DNA from 3 places in the Cupriavidus sp. 01T418 genome. Region 2 is predicted to be linked to each of the others. Evidence: predicted binding sites of a transcription regulator. Region 2 holds the regulator's gene; each other region holds the start of a gene.
What was found. The regulator sigma-54, encoded in region 2, starts transcription at its own class of promoters, with help from an activator protein. The targets are predictions, from matches to a motif close to TGGCANGNAANCTGCTTT.
Positions count from the first base shown of each region.

Region 1: the regulator sigma-54 is predicted to act here: its motif matches at 2,455-2,472, upstream of AC1DQ3_RS03640 (circularly permuted type 2 ATP-grasp protein).
Region 3: the regulator sigma-54 is predicted to act here: its motif matches at 1,475-1,492, upstream of urtA (urea ABC transporter substrate-binding protein).

Region 1 covers NZ_JBFTQG010000002.1:328,966-333,122, reverse strand. The annotation lists gene AC1DQ3_RS03645 (alpha-E domain-containing protein) at 1-648, opposite strand, end outside; gene AC1DQ3_RS03640 (circularly permuted type 2 ATP-grasp protein) at 759-2,231, opposite strand; gene AC1DQ3_RS03635 (gluconokinase) at 2,561-3,070, opposite strand; gene edd (phosphogluconate dehydratase) at 3,260-4,157, opposite strand, start outside.
Region 2 covers NZ_JBFTQG010000003.1:363,317-367,473, reverse strand. The annotation lists gene lptA (lipopolysaccharide transport periplasmic protein LptA) at 1-257, shown strand, start outside; gene lptB (LPS export ABC transporter ATP-binding protein) at 294-1,121, shown strand; gene AC1DQ3_RS05865 (RNA polymerase factor sigma-54) at 1,268-2,743, shown strand; gene hpf (ribosome hibernation-promoting factor, HPF/YfiA family) at 2,793-3,143, shown strand; gene AC1DQ3_RS05855 (PTS sugar transporter subunit IIA) at 3,529-3,984, shown strand; gene hprK (HPr(Ser) kinase/phosphatase) at 4,020-4,157, shown strand, end outside.
Region 3 covers NZ_JBFTQG010000002.1:213,819-217,975, forward strand. The annotation lists gene AC1DQ3_RS03060 (MFS transporter) at 1-1,202, opposite strand, end outside; gene urtA (urea ABC transporter substrate-binding protein) at 1,548-2,813, shown strand; gene urtB (urea ABC transporter permease subunit UrtB) at 3,038-4,157, shown strand, end outside.

The DNA of each region.
Region 1 (4,157 bases), on a different contig from region 2:
GCGATAGACCTCGAAGCCGGACACCGAGCGCAGCACCGCCGCCCAATGATAGAAATCGTTGGCATCGCGATCGGGGTCGCTGTCGTCCAGCGTGTCGGCCTGGAACTTGACGTCGAGAATCCGCGCGGTATTGTCGGCGCGTTCCAGGAAGGTACCCAGCCGCATGAAGTGGAAGGCATCGTCCTTGAGCATGGTGCCGAACTGCACGCCGCGCGCCAGGTGGGAGCGGAACTTGACCCATTCGAAGAACTGCGAGGGATCGTCGGCCAGGATGCCGTCGGCGATCATGCGCTGCACATCGAGCCAGGTGGTGTTGATGGTTTCCCACACCTCGGTGGTCAGCGAGCCGCGCACCGCGCGCGCGTTCTCGCGGGCCGCCCGCAGGCAGCTCATGATCGACGAGACATTGGTCATGTCCCGCACCATGAAATCGATCACGTCATCGCGCGTGAGCAGGTCGTATTTGTTGTCGAACACCTGTGTCAGCTCGGAAATGTCGAGCATGGCCCACCAGCCCTGTTCCGCCACTTCGGCGGATTGCGGCAACAGCGAGGTCTGGTAATTCACATCGAGCATGCGCGCGGTATTCTCCGCGCGTTCGGTGTAGCGCGCCATCCAGAACAGATGGTCGGCAGTGCGGCTAAGCATGTCAGTCCCCTCGTATGGCGCTGTTCGCCCGCACACCGCCGGCATGGCGGCGGCCGGCGCGTGCATTCTCAAACCATCCTTGCTCAAACCATCCTTGCGTGCACCGCGCCTCAGCGCTCCAGCACCCAGGTGTCCTTGGTGCCTCCGCCCTGCGAGGAATTGACCACCAGCGAGCCCTCCCGCAGCGCCACGCGCGTCAGTCCGCCGGGCACCATGCGCACATCCTTGCCCGACAGCACGAAGGGCCGCAGGTCGATGTGGCGCGGCGCGATGCCGGACTCGACATAGGTCGGGCAGGTGGAAAGCGCGAGCGTGGGCTGCGCGATGTACTGCTCCGGACGCGCCCGCACGACCTCGCGGAAGGTGTCGATCTCGGCGCGCGTGGCGGCCGGGCCCACCAGCATGCCGTAGCCGCCGGCGCCGTGGGTTTCCTTCACCACCAGTTCGTCCATGTGATCGAGCACGTACTGCAGGTCGTCGGGACGGCGGCACATATAGGTCGGGACGTTGTTCAGGATCGCTTCCTCGCCGAGGTAGAAGCGGATCATGTCCGGCACATAGGGGTAGATCGATTTGTCGTCCGCCACGCCGGTGCCGATGGCATTGCAGATGGTGACGTTGCCGGCGCGATAGACCGACAGCAGCCCCGCCGCGCCCAGCGTGGAATCGGGCCGGAATACCAGCGGGTCGAGGAAGTCATCGTCGACCCGGCGATAGATCACGTCGATGCGCTGCGGACCCTGCGTGGTGCGCATATAGAGATGATCGTCCTCCACGAACAGGTCGCTGCCCTCCACCAGCTCCACACCCATCTGCTGGGCCAGGAAGGCGTGCTCGAAGTAGGCGGAGTTGTACATGRCGGGCGTGAGCACCACCACCGTGGGATCGGTGATGTTCTGCGGCGAGACGCCGCGCAGCATGTCGAGCAGCAGGTCGGGATAGTGGGCCACCGGCGCCACGCGGTTGCGCGCGAACAGGTCGGGGAACAACCGCATCATCATCTTGCGGTTTTCCAGCATGTAGGACACGCCGGAAGGCACGCGCAGGTTGTCTTCCAGCACGTAGAACTCGCCCTCGCCAGCGCGCACCACGTCGATACCCGCGATGTGGGCGTAGATATCGCGCGGCACGTCGATGCCGAGCATCTCGGGCCGGTACTGCGCGTTGTTGTAGATCTGGTCGGGCGGGATCACGCCGGCGCGGATGATGTCCTGGCCGTGATAGATATCGTGGATAAAGCGGTTCAGCGCGGACACCCGCTGGCGCAGCCCGCGCTCCAGCGTAGCCCACTCGCTGGCGGGGAAAATCCGGGGAATCACGTCGAACGGGATGGTGCGCTCGGTGCCGCTGTTGGACTCGTCCTTCTCGCCGTAGACGGCGAAGGTAATGCCAACCCGCCGGAAGATCAGGTCCGCCTCGGCACGCTTGTTGCCCATGGTCCCTTCGGACTGTCGCGCCAGCCAGTCCGCGAACTGCTTGTAATGCCCGCGCACGGCACCTGCCGGCAGGGACTCTCCCGCGTGGACTGCTGCTGCCACGCCCTCGTGCCAATCTAGCATCTCGTCGAAAAACCGCGCCGCCATGATGGCCGTTCCCCCTTGATTTGGGCGCCGCCCAAACTGCCGGCAATCCCGTTTTGATTGGCTTGTTGCTCCCGGCACGGCATCTTGCGGCCACCACCCGAGGCCGGCGGCAAGGCCGCGGACCGACTCGTCACGCTTCGAAGTGCTGTACCTGCCGTACCTATAGGATACCTATGGCCACGAAAGCCGCAAGCAGCCTGCATTCGCGCCATCAGACATGGATTAAGCAAGATGTTTGCCAGCCCCTCCTTCAGTCGCACCAACAGGGATCAACAACCGGAAAGCGGAATGCGAAAAACAGAAACGGACCGGCCGGCGACGACACCGCCCTAGCGCGCGACCGCCGCCCCCGTGCACGCCGGCACTTCGGCCAGGATGCGCTGCACCAGGGCTTGCGGCGTCTGGCGGATATCGAGCACCAGGGCATCGCGCGGCTCTTCCAGGGTTTCGAACTGGCTCTGCAGCAGCGCCGGGTTGAAAAAGTGGTCGCTGCGCTCGGCCAGGCGGCTGCCGATCACCGCGGCATCGCCCTTCATGTAGACAAAGGTCACGCCGCCGTCGGACGGCGTCAGGCGGTCGCGATAGGTCTGCCGCAGCGCGGAACAGGTGAACACATGGGTGCGCCCTTCGGCGCGGGCCCCGTCGATCGCGGCGCGCATGGCGGCCAGCCAGGGCCAGCGGTCTTCGTCGGCCAGCGGGATGCCGTTGTGCATCTTGGCCTTGTTGGCGGCGCTGTGGAATTCGTCGGCATCATGGAAGCCGCAGTGCAGGGTCTCGGCCAGCAATTGGCCGACGGTGCTCTTTCCGCTGCCGGAAACGCCCATCAGGATGTAGATCATGTCTGCTCCAACGATCATGGTCGGATGGTTTTCCCATCCTTGTCGGTAGTCCCCGCGCCGGCCGCCGGACGGTTCCGGAAACCATACGGCAATAAAGCCATGATAGGACCCGCATGGGCCGGCTCGGGGTCGCCCCCGTCAGCAATTGGCTGCCGGAGACACAAATGACACAAATAGCAGGGGCGCTGCCTATTGTGCGACGACAGCGCCGGTTTGGACAGCACCCGGTGCATCGGCCTCGGACAGGTCGAGCGCGCTGCCCCCCTCCTCCGCGATCCGCGCATTGCGGCGGAACAGGCCGAACAACCCGCGGCCGACGCTGAAGCTGGCGAAGGCGTCGTCCGGCAACACCGCCGAAGCGCGCGCCGCGAATTCGGCTTCCCTGGCTTCCCTGGCTTCCCCGGCCCCCCCATCGGCGCCACCCAGCCATTCCAGCGTGCCGGCGACGGCATCCACGCGGATACGGTCGCCATCGCGCACGCGCGACAAGGGGCCGCCAGCAAGTGCCTCTGGGCACACATGAATGACCGCGGGGACCTTGCCGGAAGCACCGGACATGCGTCCGTCGGTGACCAGCGCCACCTGGTGGCCGGCATCCTGCAGCGCGCCCAGCACCGGCGTAAGACGGTGCAGCTCGGGCATGCCATTGGCATTAGGCCCCTGGAAGCGCACCACGGCGACCACGTCCCCGGCCAGTTCGCCGGCTTCGAACGCGGCCTGCAAGGCTTCCTGCGAATCGAAGACGCGGGCCGGCGCGTCCACCACCCGGTGCTCCGGCGCCACCGCCGACACCTTGATCATGCCGCGGCCCAGATTGCCCTGCAGCAGGCGCAGGCCGCCTTCGGCGGAAAACGGCTCCCCGGCGGTGGCCAGCACGGTGGCGTCGCCGCTGGTGGCGGCACCATCGCGCCACTGCAGCACGCCGTCGATCATCACGGGTTCCTGCGTATAGCGGGCCAGGCCAGGCCCGGCCACGGTCTGCACGTCCTCGTGCAGCAGCCCGGCGTCGAGCAACTGGCGGATCACGTAGGCCACGCCGCCGGCGGCATGGAAATGGTTCACGTCGGCGGAGCCGTTGGGATACACC
Region 2 (4,157 bases):
TGTCCAAGCTGATCGGGCGCGCACGCATGGCGCGGCTGGCCGGCGCCAAGCTGGTCGACGAGATCCGCGGTGCGGTGATCACCTATGACAGCCGCAACGAGTTCTACACCGCCAGCGGCGGCGCGGAGAACGCGACGGCGGGCAGCCCGTCCGGGCGCGTGCGCGCCGTGTTGTCGCCGCGCCAGGAGCAGCCCGCCAGCGGCGCCGCCGGCAAACCGGTGCAGCTCAAGCCGGCGCCCGCCCCCGTCAACCCCTGACGCCGCCGCGTCGCCCGATCCACGGATTCCAGCTTCATGACCGAGACCCAGACCCAAACCGTTACCGAGGCCGTTACCCAGGCCGCTCCCCGGGCCGCGCCCGCCCATCCCGCCGCCCTGACGGAGAGCAGCACGCTGGTCGTGCGTCACCTGAAAAAGCGCTACGGCTCGCGCACGGTGGTCAAGGATGTGTCTCTCGACGTCAAGAGCGGCGAGGTGGTTGGGCTGCTGGGGCCCAACGGTGCCGGCAAGACCACCTCCTTCTACATGATCGTGGGGCTGGTGGCGCTGGACGAGGGCGACATCGTGCTCGACGACAAGCACATCAGCGGCCTCGCCATCCACGAACGGGCCCGCATGGGCCTGTCCTACCTGCCGCAGGAAGCCTCGGTGTTCCGCAAGCTCAATGTGCAGGAGAACATCCGCGCGGTGCTGGAGTTGCAGGTCCAGGACGGCAAGCCGCTTGGCAAGACCGAGATCGAGCGCCGGCTGGACACGCTGCTCGATGACCTGCAGATTGCCCACCTGCGCGACAACCCGGCGCTGTCTCTGTCCGGCGGCGAGCGCCGCCGCGTGGAAATCGCCCGTGCGCTGGCTTCGGCGCCGCGCTTCATCCTGCTCGACGAGCCTTTCGCCGGCGTCGACCCGATCGCGGTCGGCGAGATCCAGCGCATCGTCAGCTTCCTGAAGGCGCGCAATATCGGCGTGCTGATCACCGACCACAACGTGCGTGAGACGCTTGGCATCTGCGATCACGCCTATATCATCAGCGAAGGCGCCGTGCTGGCTTCAGGCCAGCCTGAAGACATCATTGCCAACGAATCGGTGCGCAAGGTCTACCTGGGCGAGAATTTCCGCATGTAAGGGCTCACGGGCGGCACGCGGCGTCTGGCGCGAATTTGCGCCCAGGTGCCTCCGGTGCCCCCTTTTGTCCGGCAAACGATCACGGCGGCGTCAGCGATAGCAATTTCCGTTCCACCAGTACGGAAGTTGGGCATAAAATAGGTCGCATGAAACCGTCGCTTCAGCTCCGCCTCTCGCAGCATCTCGCGCTTACGCCGCAACTCCAGCAGTCGATCCGGCTGCTGCAACTGTCCACGCTCGAACTGCAGCAGGAAGTGGAGCAGGCGCTGACCGAGAACCCGCTGCTCGAACGCGAGAACGACTGGCTGGACAGCCCGCTGCGCGTCGCTGCCGACGGCTCGGTCAATTTGCAGAGCGCGCCCGCGCCGGCGCCCGCCGACGGCCAGGGCACCAGCGAGAACCGGCCCGACGGCGCGCCCGAAGCCGAAGACAATTATTCCGACAGCAATGAAGACTACGGCAGCGACTGGAGCCTCGACGATTTCGCCCGCCGCCCGCAGGGCGACGACGACGAAAAGACGCCGATGCAGTTGCGCGATGCCGAACCCACGCTGCGCGAATACCTGATGGAACAACTCGCGCCGCTGAAGATTTCCATGCGCGACAAGGGGCTGGCCATCTTCCTGGTGGAATCGCTGGACGACGACGGCTACCTGAGCGCCTCGCTCGAGGAAATCTGCAGCGAACTGCCGGAGGAGCTCGAATTCGAAATCGACGAGGTCCACGCCGTCCTCACCCTGCTGCAGAGCTTCGATCCGCCTGGTGTGGGCGCACGCAACGCAGCCGAGTGCCTGGCGCTGCAATTGCGCCGGCTCAAGCACCCGCAGCGCGACCTGGCGCTGAACATTGTCACCAACCACCTGGAACTGCTTGCAGTGCGCGACTACACGCGCCTGAAGAAGGCGCTGCAGGTGGACGAGCCGGAACTCAAGTCCGCGCACGAACTGATCCGTTCGCTGGCGCCCTATCCTGGCCATGCGTACAGCCGGCCGGACGCCGACTTCGTCGTGCCGGACGTGTTTGTTCGAAAACTGAACGGCGGCTGGATCGCGCAACTCAATCCGGACGTGATGCCGCGACTACGTATCAACGACATGTACGCGCAAATCTTGCGCGGTGCAAAAGGCGATGCGGGTGCGGCTGGACTGCAGCAAAAGCTGCAGGAAGCACGCTGGTTGATCAAGAATATCCAGCAAAGGTTCGACACGATATTGCGCGTCGCACAAGCGATTGTCGAACGTCAGAAGAACTTCTTCACCCACGGTGAAATTGCGATGCGCCCCTTGGTTTTGCGGGAGATTGCCGATACACTGGGATTACACGAGTCCACCATCTCTCGGGTGACTACCAATAAATACATGGCAACGCCGATGGGGACTTTCGAGCTGAAGTATTTCTTCGGCAGTCATGTTTCCACAGAAACCGGCGGCGCGGCCTCGTCAACGGCAATCCGTGCGTTGATCAAGCAGTTAATAGGAGCCGAAGACGCCAGGAACCCCTTGTCCGACAGTCGGATCGCCGAATTACTCGGCGAGCAAGGCTTCGTAGTGGCACGGCGTACCGTTGCCAAATACCGCGAGGCGCTCAAGATTCCGGCAGTTACTCTCCGAAAGACTTTGTAGCCGAGCTGCATCGCCTGCCTGATGCAGCTCTTTCAGAAGGAGAAACGCTATGAACTTCAAGATCAGTGGACACCACTTGGACATCACGCCCCCGCTGCGTGAGTACGTGGAAACGAAACTGGAGCGTATCGTCAGGCATTTCGATCAAGTCATTGGCGTAAGTGTGCTGCTCTCTGTCGACAATACAAAAGAAAAGGACCGGCGGCAGTACGCGGAAATCAATCTGCATCTGAAGGGCAAGGACATCTTTGTCGAAGCGCACCACGAGGACCTGTATGCCGCTATCGACGCGCTGGTCGACAAGCTCGACCGGCAAGTGATTCGCCACAAGGATCGCGTGCAAAGCCACGACCGTGAAGCGGTCAAGTACCAGATGGCCGAATCGCAGATGCAGCAATGACCGTGCCTGGCGGCCCACAAACCGCGCCGCCTGTGTCAGTCCTCTGAAAAATGGAATCAAGCCGCGCCCATAGCGCGGCTTTTTCGTTGCTGGCGCCCGTCCGGGACCACGCAGGGGATTCCGCAACGCACACGTACCGGTGTATGCTGTGCAATACATAATTCACTTGGCTCGGCCATTTTTCCGTGCGCGCGGCACCACTTCCGCGCATCGGCTATTGCATTGCACAAGGCGGGGGCGGGCCTGCTCTATAATGGCCACACGCCCGACACCGGCATGGGGATACCCGGTGAAACATCGGACCTTGTCTTTTATCTTTTCTGCCCGCTGGGACGCCCCGAGGCCCCGGGCATGCTCTTACTAGAAAACGCTGCGCATTCCACACATGAATCGTTTGGCTAAATTGCTGCCACCCGGCAACATCAACCTCGACGTCAGCGTCACCAGCAAGAAGCGCGTGTTCGAACAGGCCGGGCTCCTCTTCGAGAACAATCATGGCGTAGCGCGCGCTACCGTGACCGACAACCTGTTCGCCCGCGAATCGCTGGGGTCCACCGGGCTGGGCGCCGGGGTTGCCATTCCGCACGGTCGCATCAAGGGACTGAAACAGCCGCTGGCCGCCTTCATGCGCCTGGCCGAGCCGATTCCCTTCGAGTCGCCGGACGGCAAGCCGGTCGCGCTGCTGATCTTCCTGCTGGTGCCCGAACAGGCCACCCAGCAGCATCTGGAAATCCTGTCCGAGATCGCCCAGTTGTTGTCCGATCGCGAGATGCGCGACGGACTGGCTACTTTGCCCACCCCCGACGACGTGCACCAGTTGCTGATGCAATGGCACCCCTGACCCGCCACTGAAAGTTCGTCCCTGAAAGCATTCGCATGGAACTCACTGGCGTCACCTCGCAGTCGATCTTCGACGACAACGCAGCCGATATCAAACTGTCCTGGGTAGCGGGACTGGAGGGCGCGGACCGTGCCTTCGATGTCGAGTTCGCGCGTGAAGCCACTTCCGCGGCC
Region 3 (4,157 bases), on a different contig from region 2:
AGCAGCAGCAGGGCGTTGATCGTGAAGCCCGTCTCGAAGCCAGCATGCATGCCGTGGCGCTGTACCAGTTGCCCCACCACGGCGGGCGCCAGGATGCCCGCCAGCGTGACCAGCGCGGTCTGGATGGACAGTACGCTGCCGCGCTGGGCCTCCGGTACGACCTGCGCCAGGATGGCCGGCGTCAGCGCGAATGCCACGGGCGGCAAACAGGCCGCCACGGCAATCAGCAGGGTCTTCGGTACCGGCGGCAGCGCTACCGACGCAATCACCAGGTACACAATGCCACCCACCAGCGCGGCGATCGAGATGATCACGCCGCGCGCCAGCCGCGACGATGCGCCCCCGCGCAGCATCCGCTGCGACAGCCAGCTCAGGATCAGCGTGACGGGCATGGCGGAGGCCACGATGGCGGCATACCAGCGCCCCGTGGTGACCGGATCGAAGCCCAGGCCCTGTTCGAGGTAGGCCGGCAACCAGGTCAGCCCCAGCGCCAACGCCCAGTAGGCGCAGAAGCCAATGGCCAGGCATGCCAGCACGGTCGGATCGAGAAAGATGCGGCGGTAGGGCAGGCGCGCGGGCATTGCCGCGGCGGTGCCGGATCCCTGGGCGGGTGTATTGGCCAGCGGCCCCTCGCGTCCCACGCATAGCCACATGACGCTCCAGACCGCGCCGATGGCGGCGAGCATCACGAAATTCGCGCGCCACCCCCAGTGCATCGTCACCAGCGGGATCGTCAGTCCCGCCAGCAGCAGGCCCACCGTCGCGCCCTGGTTGAGCATCGCCACCGGCAAATTGCGCTCCTGGTCGGGAAACCATTTGAACAGCGCATGCACCGAGATCGGGAAGGCCGGGCCCTCGGCCGCGCCTAGCAGCATGCGGCACATCAGGATGGTCAGTGCGGAACCGGCCAGTGCCAGCGGTATCTGCAGCAAGGCCCACGCGAGGCCCATCGCCAGCAGCAGCCAGCGCGTGGCCACCCGATTGGAGAGAAATCCCACCAGTACGGTGGATAGCGAAAACAGCCAGAAGAAGCTGCTGGCGATCAGGCCGAACTGCGCCGGCGGCATCTTGAGGTCCGCCATCAGCGGCACGGCGACCATGCCAAGCACGATCTTGTCGAGGAAATTGATCAGCGAGAGCCAGGTCAGCATCGAGGCCATGGCCCAGGCGCTGCGCGGCTGGTAGGACGGAAGGGTGTTCATCGGTTTGCCGGAGGGCATGCAGATTGCAAGAAGGATGCCGCGATGGCATGGCGCAAGCGATAGGCCACCATAGGGCCGATTCCGGATTCGGGCAAGTCACGGTGCAGCATGCGCGCTGCGCGCTGTCCGATGCCCCAATGTGAATCAGGCACCGGCGCCGCACAGGCTTGGTGCGTGACAGATGCGCACTATCGTGGTGCGATGGGCTGCATGTCTGCCGTCAGAGGCTCGCCAAGTGGTGTACGCCGGCATGTATACAAGCTTGTATGCCATGGCACGCTAGTTGCAGAAGTATTCCCCCGGGAGCGTTGTTCCTTATCAAACACGACAAATCTGGGAGCTGCAATGAAAAGACGTGACATGCTGAAGTTGTCGGCGGTAGCCGCCGCGGCACTCTTCGCAACGGCAGGTGTGAGCCCGCTGGCATTGGCGCAGTCCAAGGAGCCGATCAAGGTCGGTATCCTGCATTCGCTGTCCGGCACCATGGCCATTTCCGAGACTTCGCTCAAGGACGTGGCGCTGATGACCATCGACGAGATCAACAAGAGCGGCGGCGTGCTTGGCCGCAAGCTCGAGCCGGTTGTGGTCGATCCCGCTTCCAACTGGCCGCTGTTCGCCGAGAAGGCGCGCCAGCTGATCACCAAGGACAAGGTCGCCGTCACCTTCGGCTGCTGGACCTCGGTCTCGCGCAAGTCGGTGCTGCCCGTCTACGAAGAGCTGAACTCGCTGCTGTTCTACCCGGTGCAGTATGAAGGCGAGGAGATGTCCAAGAACGTGTTCTATACCGGTGCGGCACCCAACCAGCAGGCCATTCCCGCCGTGGAATACCTGATGAGCAAGGAGGGCGGCGGCGCCAAGCGTTTCTTCCTGCTGGGCACCGACTATGTCTACCCGCGCACCACCAACAAGATCCTGCGCGCCTTCCTGAAGAGCAAGGGCGTGGCGGACAAGGATATCGAAGAGGTCTACACGCCGTTCGGCCACAGCGACTACCAGACCATCGTCGCCAATATCAAGAAGTTCTCGCAAGGCGGCAAGACCGCGGTGATTTCCACCATCAACGGCGACTCCAACGTGCCCTTCTACAAGGAGCTGGGYAACGCCGGCCTGAAGGCCAAGGACGTGCCGGTGGTGGCSTTCTCSGTSGGCGAGGAAGARCTGCGCGGSATCGACACCAAGCCGCTGGTSGGYCACCTGGCCGCMTGGAACTACTTCATGTCGGTCAAGAACCCGCAGAACGAAGCCTTCAAGAAGCAATGGGCAGCGTGGGTCAAGGCCAACAACCTGCCGGGCGGCGACAAGCGCGTGACCAACGACCCGATGGAAGCCACCTACGTCGGCATCCATATGTGGGCGCAGGCCGTGAAGAAGGCCGGCACCACCGATACCGACAAGGTGCGCGCCGCGATGTACGGCCAGACCTTCAAGGCGCCGGACGGTTTTACGCTGACCATGGGCGAGAACCACCACCTGTACAAGCCGGTGATGATCGGCGAGGTCAAGGGCGACGGCCAGTTCACGGTGGTGTGGAAGACCCCGGCGGCCGTGCGCGCGCAGCCGTGGAGCCCGTACATCGCGGGTAATGCAGGCAAGCCGGACAAGGTGATGTAAGACGGACTGCGGGTTGGCCTGCGGGCCGGCCTGCAGGCAGCATTGAGCAGGCTTTGCCCGCAAGCTGTCCGCTGTTGGCTTCCCTCTCCCGCATGCGCAAGAGGGGAGCCAGCCATCATCGTTCCATTTTCCATTGCCGCCGGCAGGCGTTTCGTGCCGCGGTGGAAAGCAAAACCCCGCCGATCAAGGTGGTCGCGCGCTTCCTGCGCACGGTCGCAAACCTTATGCACCGACCCTTTTCGCTTTTTTTCGCTTCGAGGTTGCGCGCCATGCTGGCAGCGTTGCTGCTGCTCGCCGCGTGCCCGCTGTGGGCCGCGCCGCTGACGCAGGCCGACCTCAAGCCGCTCGCCGAAGACGACTTCGACGCCAAGACTGCCGCCATCACGGCGATCACCAAGGCGCCGGTGGCGCAGGCGGGCCCCATCCTCAAGGCGCTGCAGGACGATGCGCTGCAATACGCGCCCGGCGTCGGCATGGTGCGCCAGGACGGCGACAAGCTGGTGGACGCCATCAGCGGCAATCCGGTCACGGCCAAGCCCGATGCGCTTGAAGCCCTCACCCTGAACAACAGCCTGCGCGCGATGGTGGACAGTGCTGCCAGCAGCACGCTGCTGCAATCGCCCGACGCGGCGGTGCGCACGCAGGCCGTCAACACGCTGCTGGACCAGCCCGGCAGCGCCTCGCGCGAGGTGGTGGAAGCCGCCCGCAAGGCCGAGGCCGATGCGGAACTGCGCACCAAGCTCGATGTGATCTGGGCCAATATCGTGCTGGCCGAGGGCAGCCGCGACGACCGGCTCGAAGCCATCCGCATCCTTGGCCGCGACAGCAACCCGCAGAGCCGGCAGAAGCTGCAGCCGCTGCTGGAGCGCGATGCCGCCGGCAACTACCGCGAGCCCGATGCCGAACTGCGCCGCGCCGCCCAGCAGGCGCTCGACGCGCTGCGCGGCGACCAGCGCCGCGCGGAACTCTTCGGCAATCTCTTTGCCGGCCTGAGCCTGGGCAGCGTGCTGCTGCTCGCCGCGCTGGGCCTGGCCATCACCTACGGCCTGATCGGCGTCATCAATATGGCGCACGGTGAATTCCTGATGATCGGCGCGTACGCCACGTATATGGTGCAGGGCGTATTCCGCGCGCATTTCGCCAGCGCCTTCGACTGGTATCTGCTGTTCGCACTGCCTGCTTCGTTCCTGGCCTCCGCGGTGGTCGGCTTCGTGCTGGAGCGGCTGGTGCTGCGCCACCTCTACGGCCGTCCGCTGGAAACGCTGCTGGCTACCTTCGGCGTCAGCTTGTTGCTGATGCAGGCGGTGCGCACGCTGTTCGGCGCGCAGAACGTGGAAGTGGCCA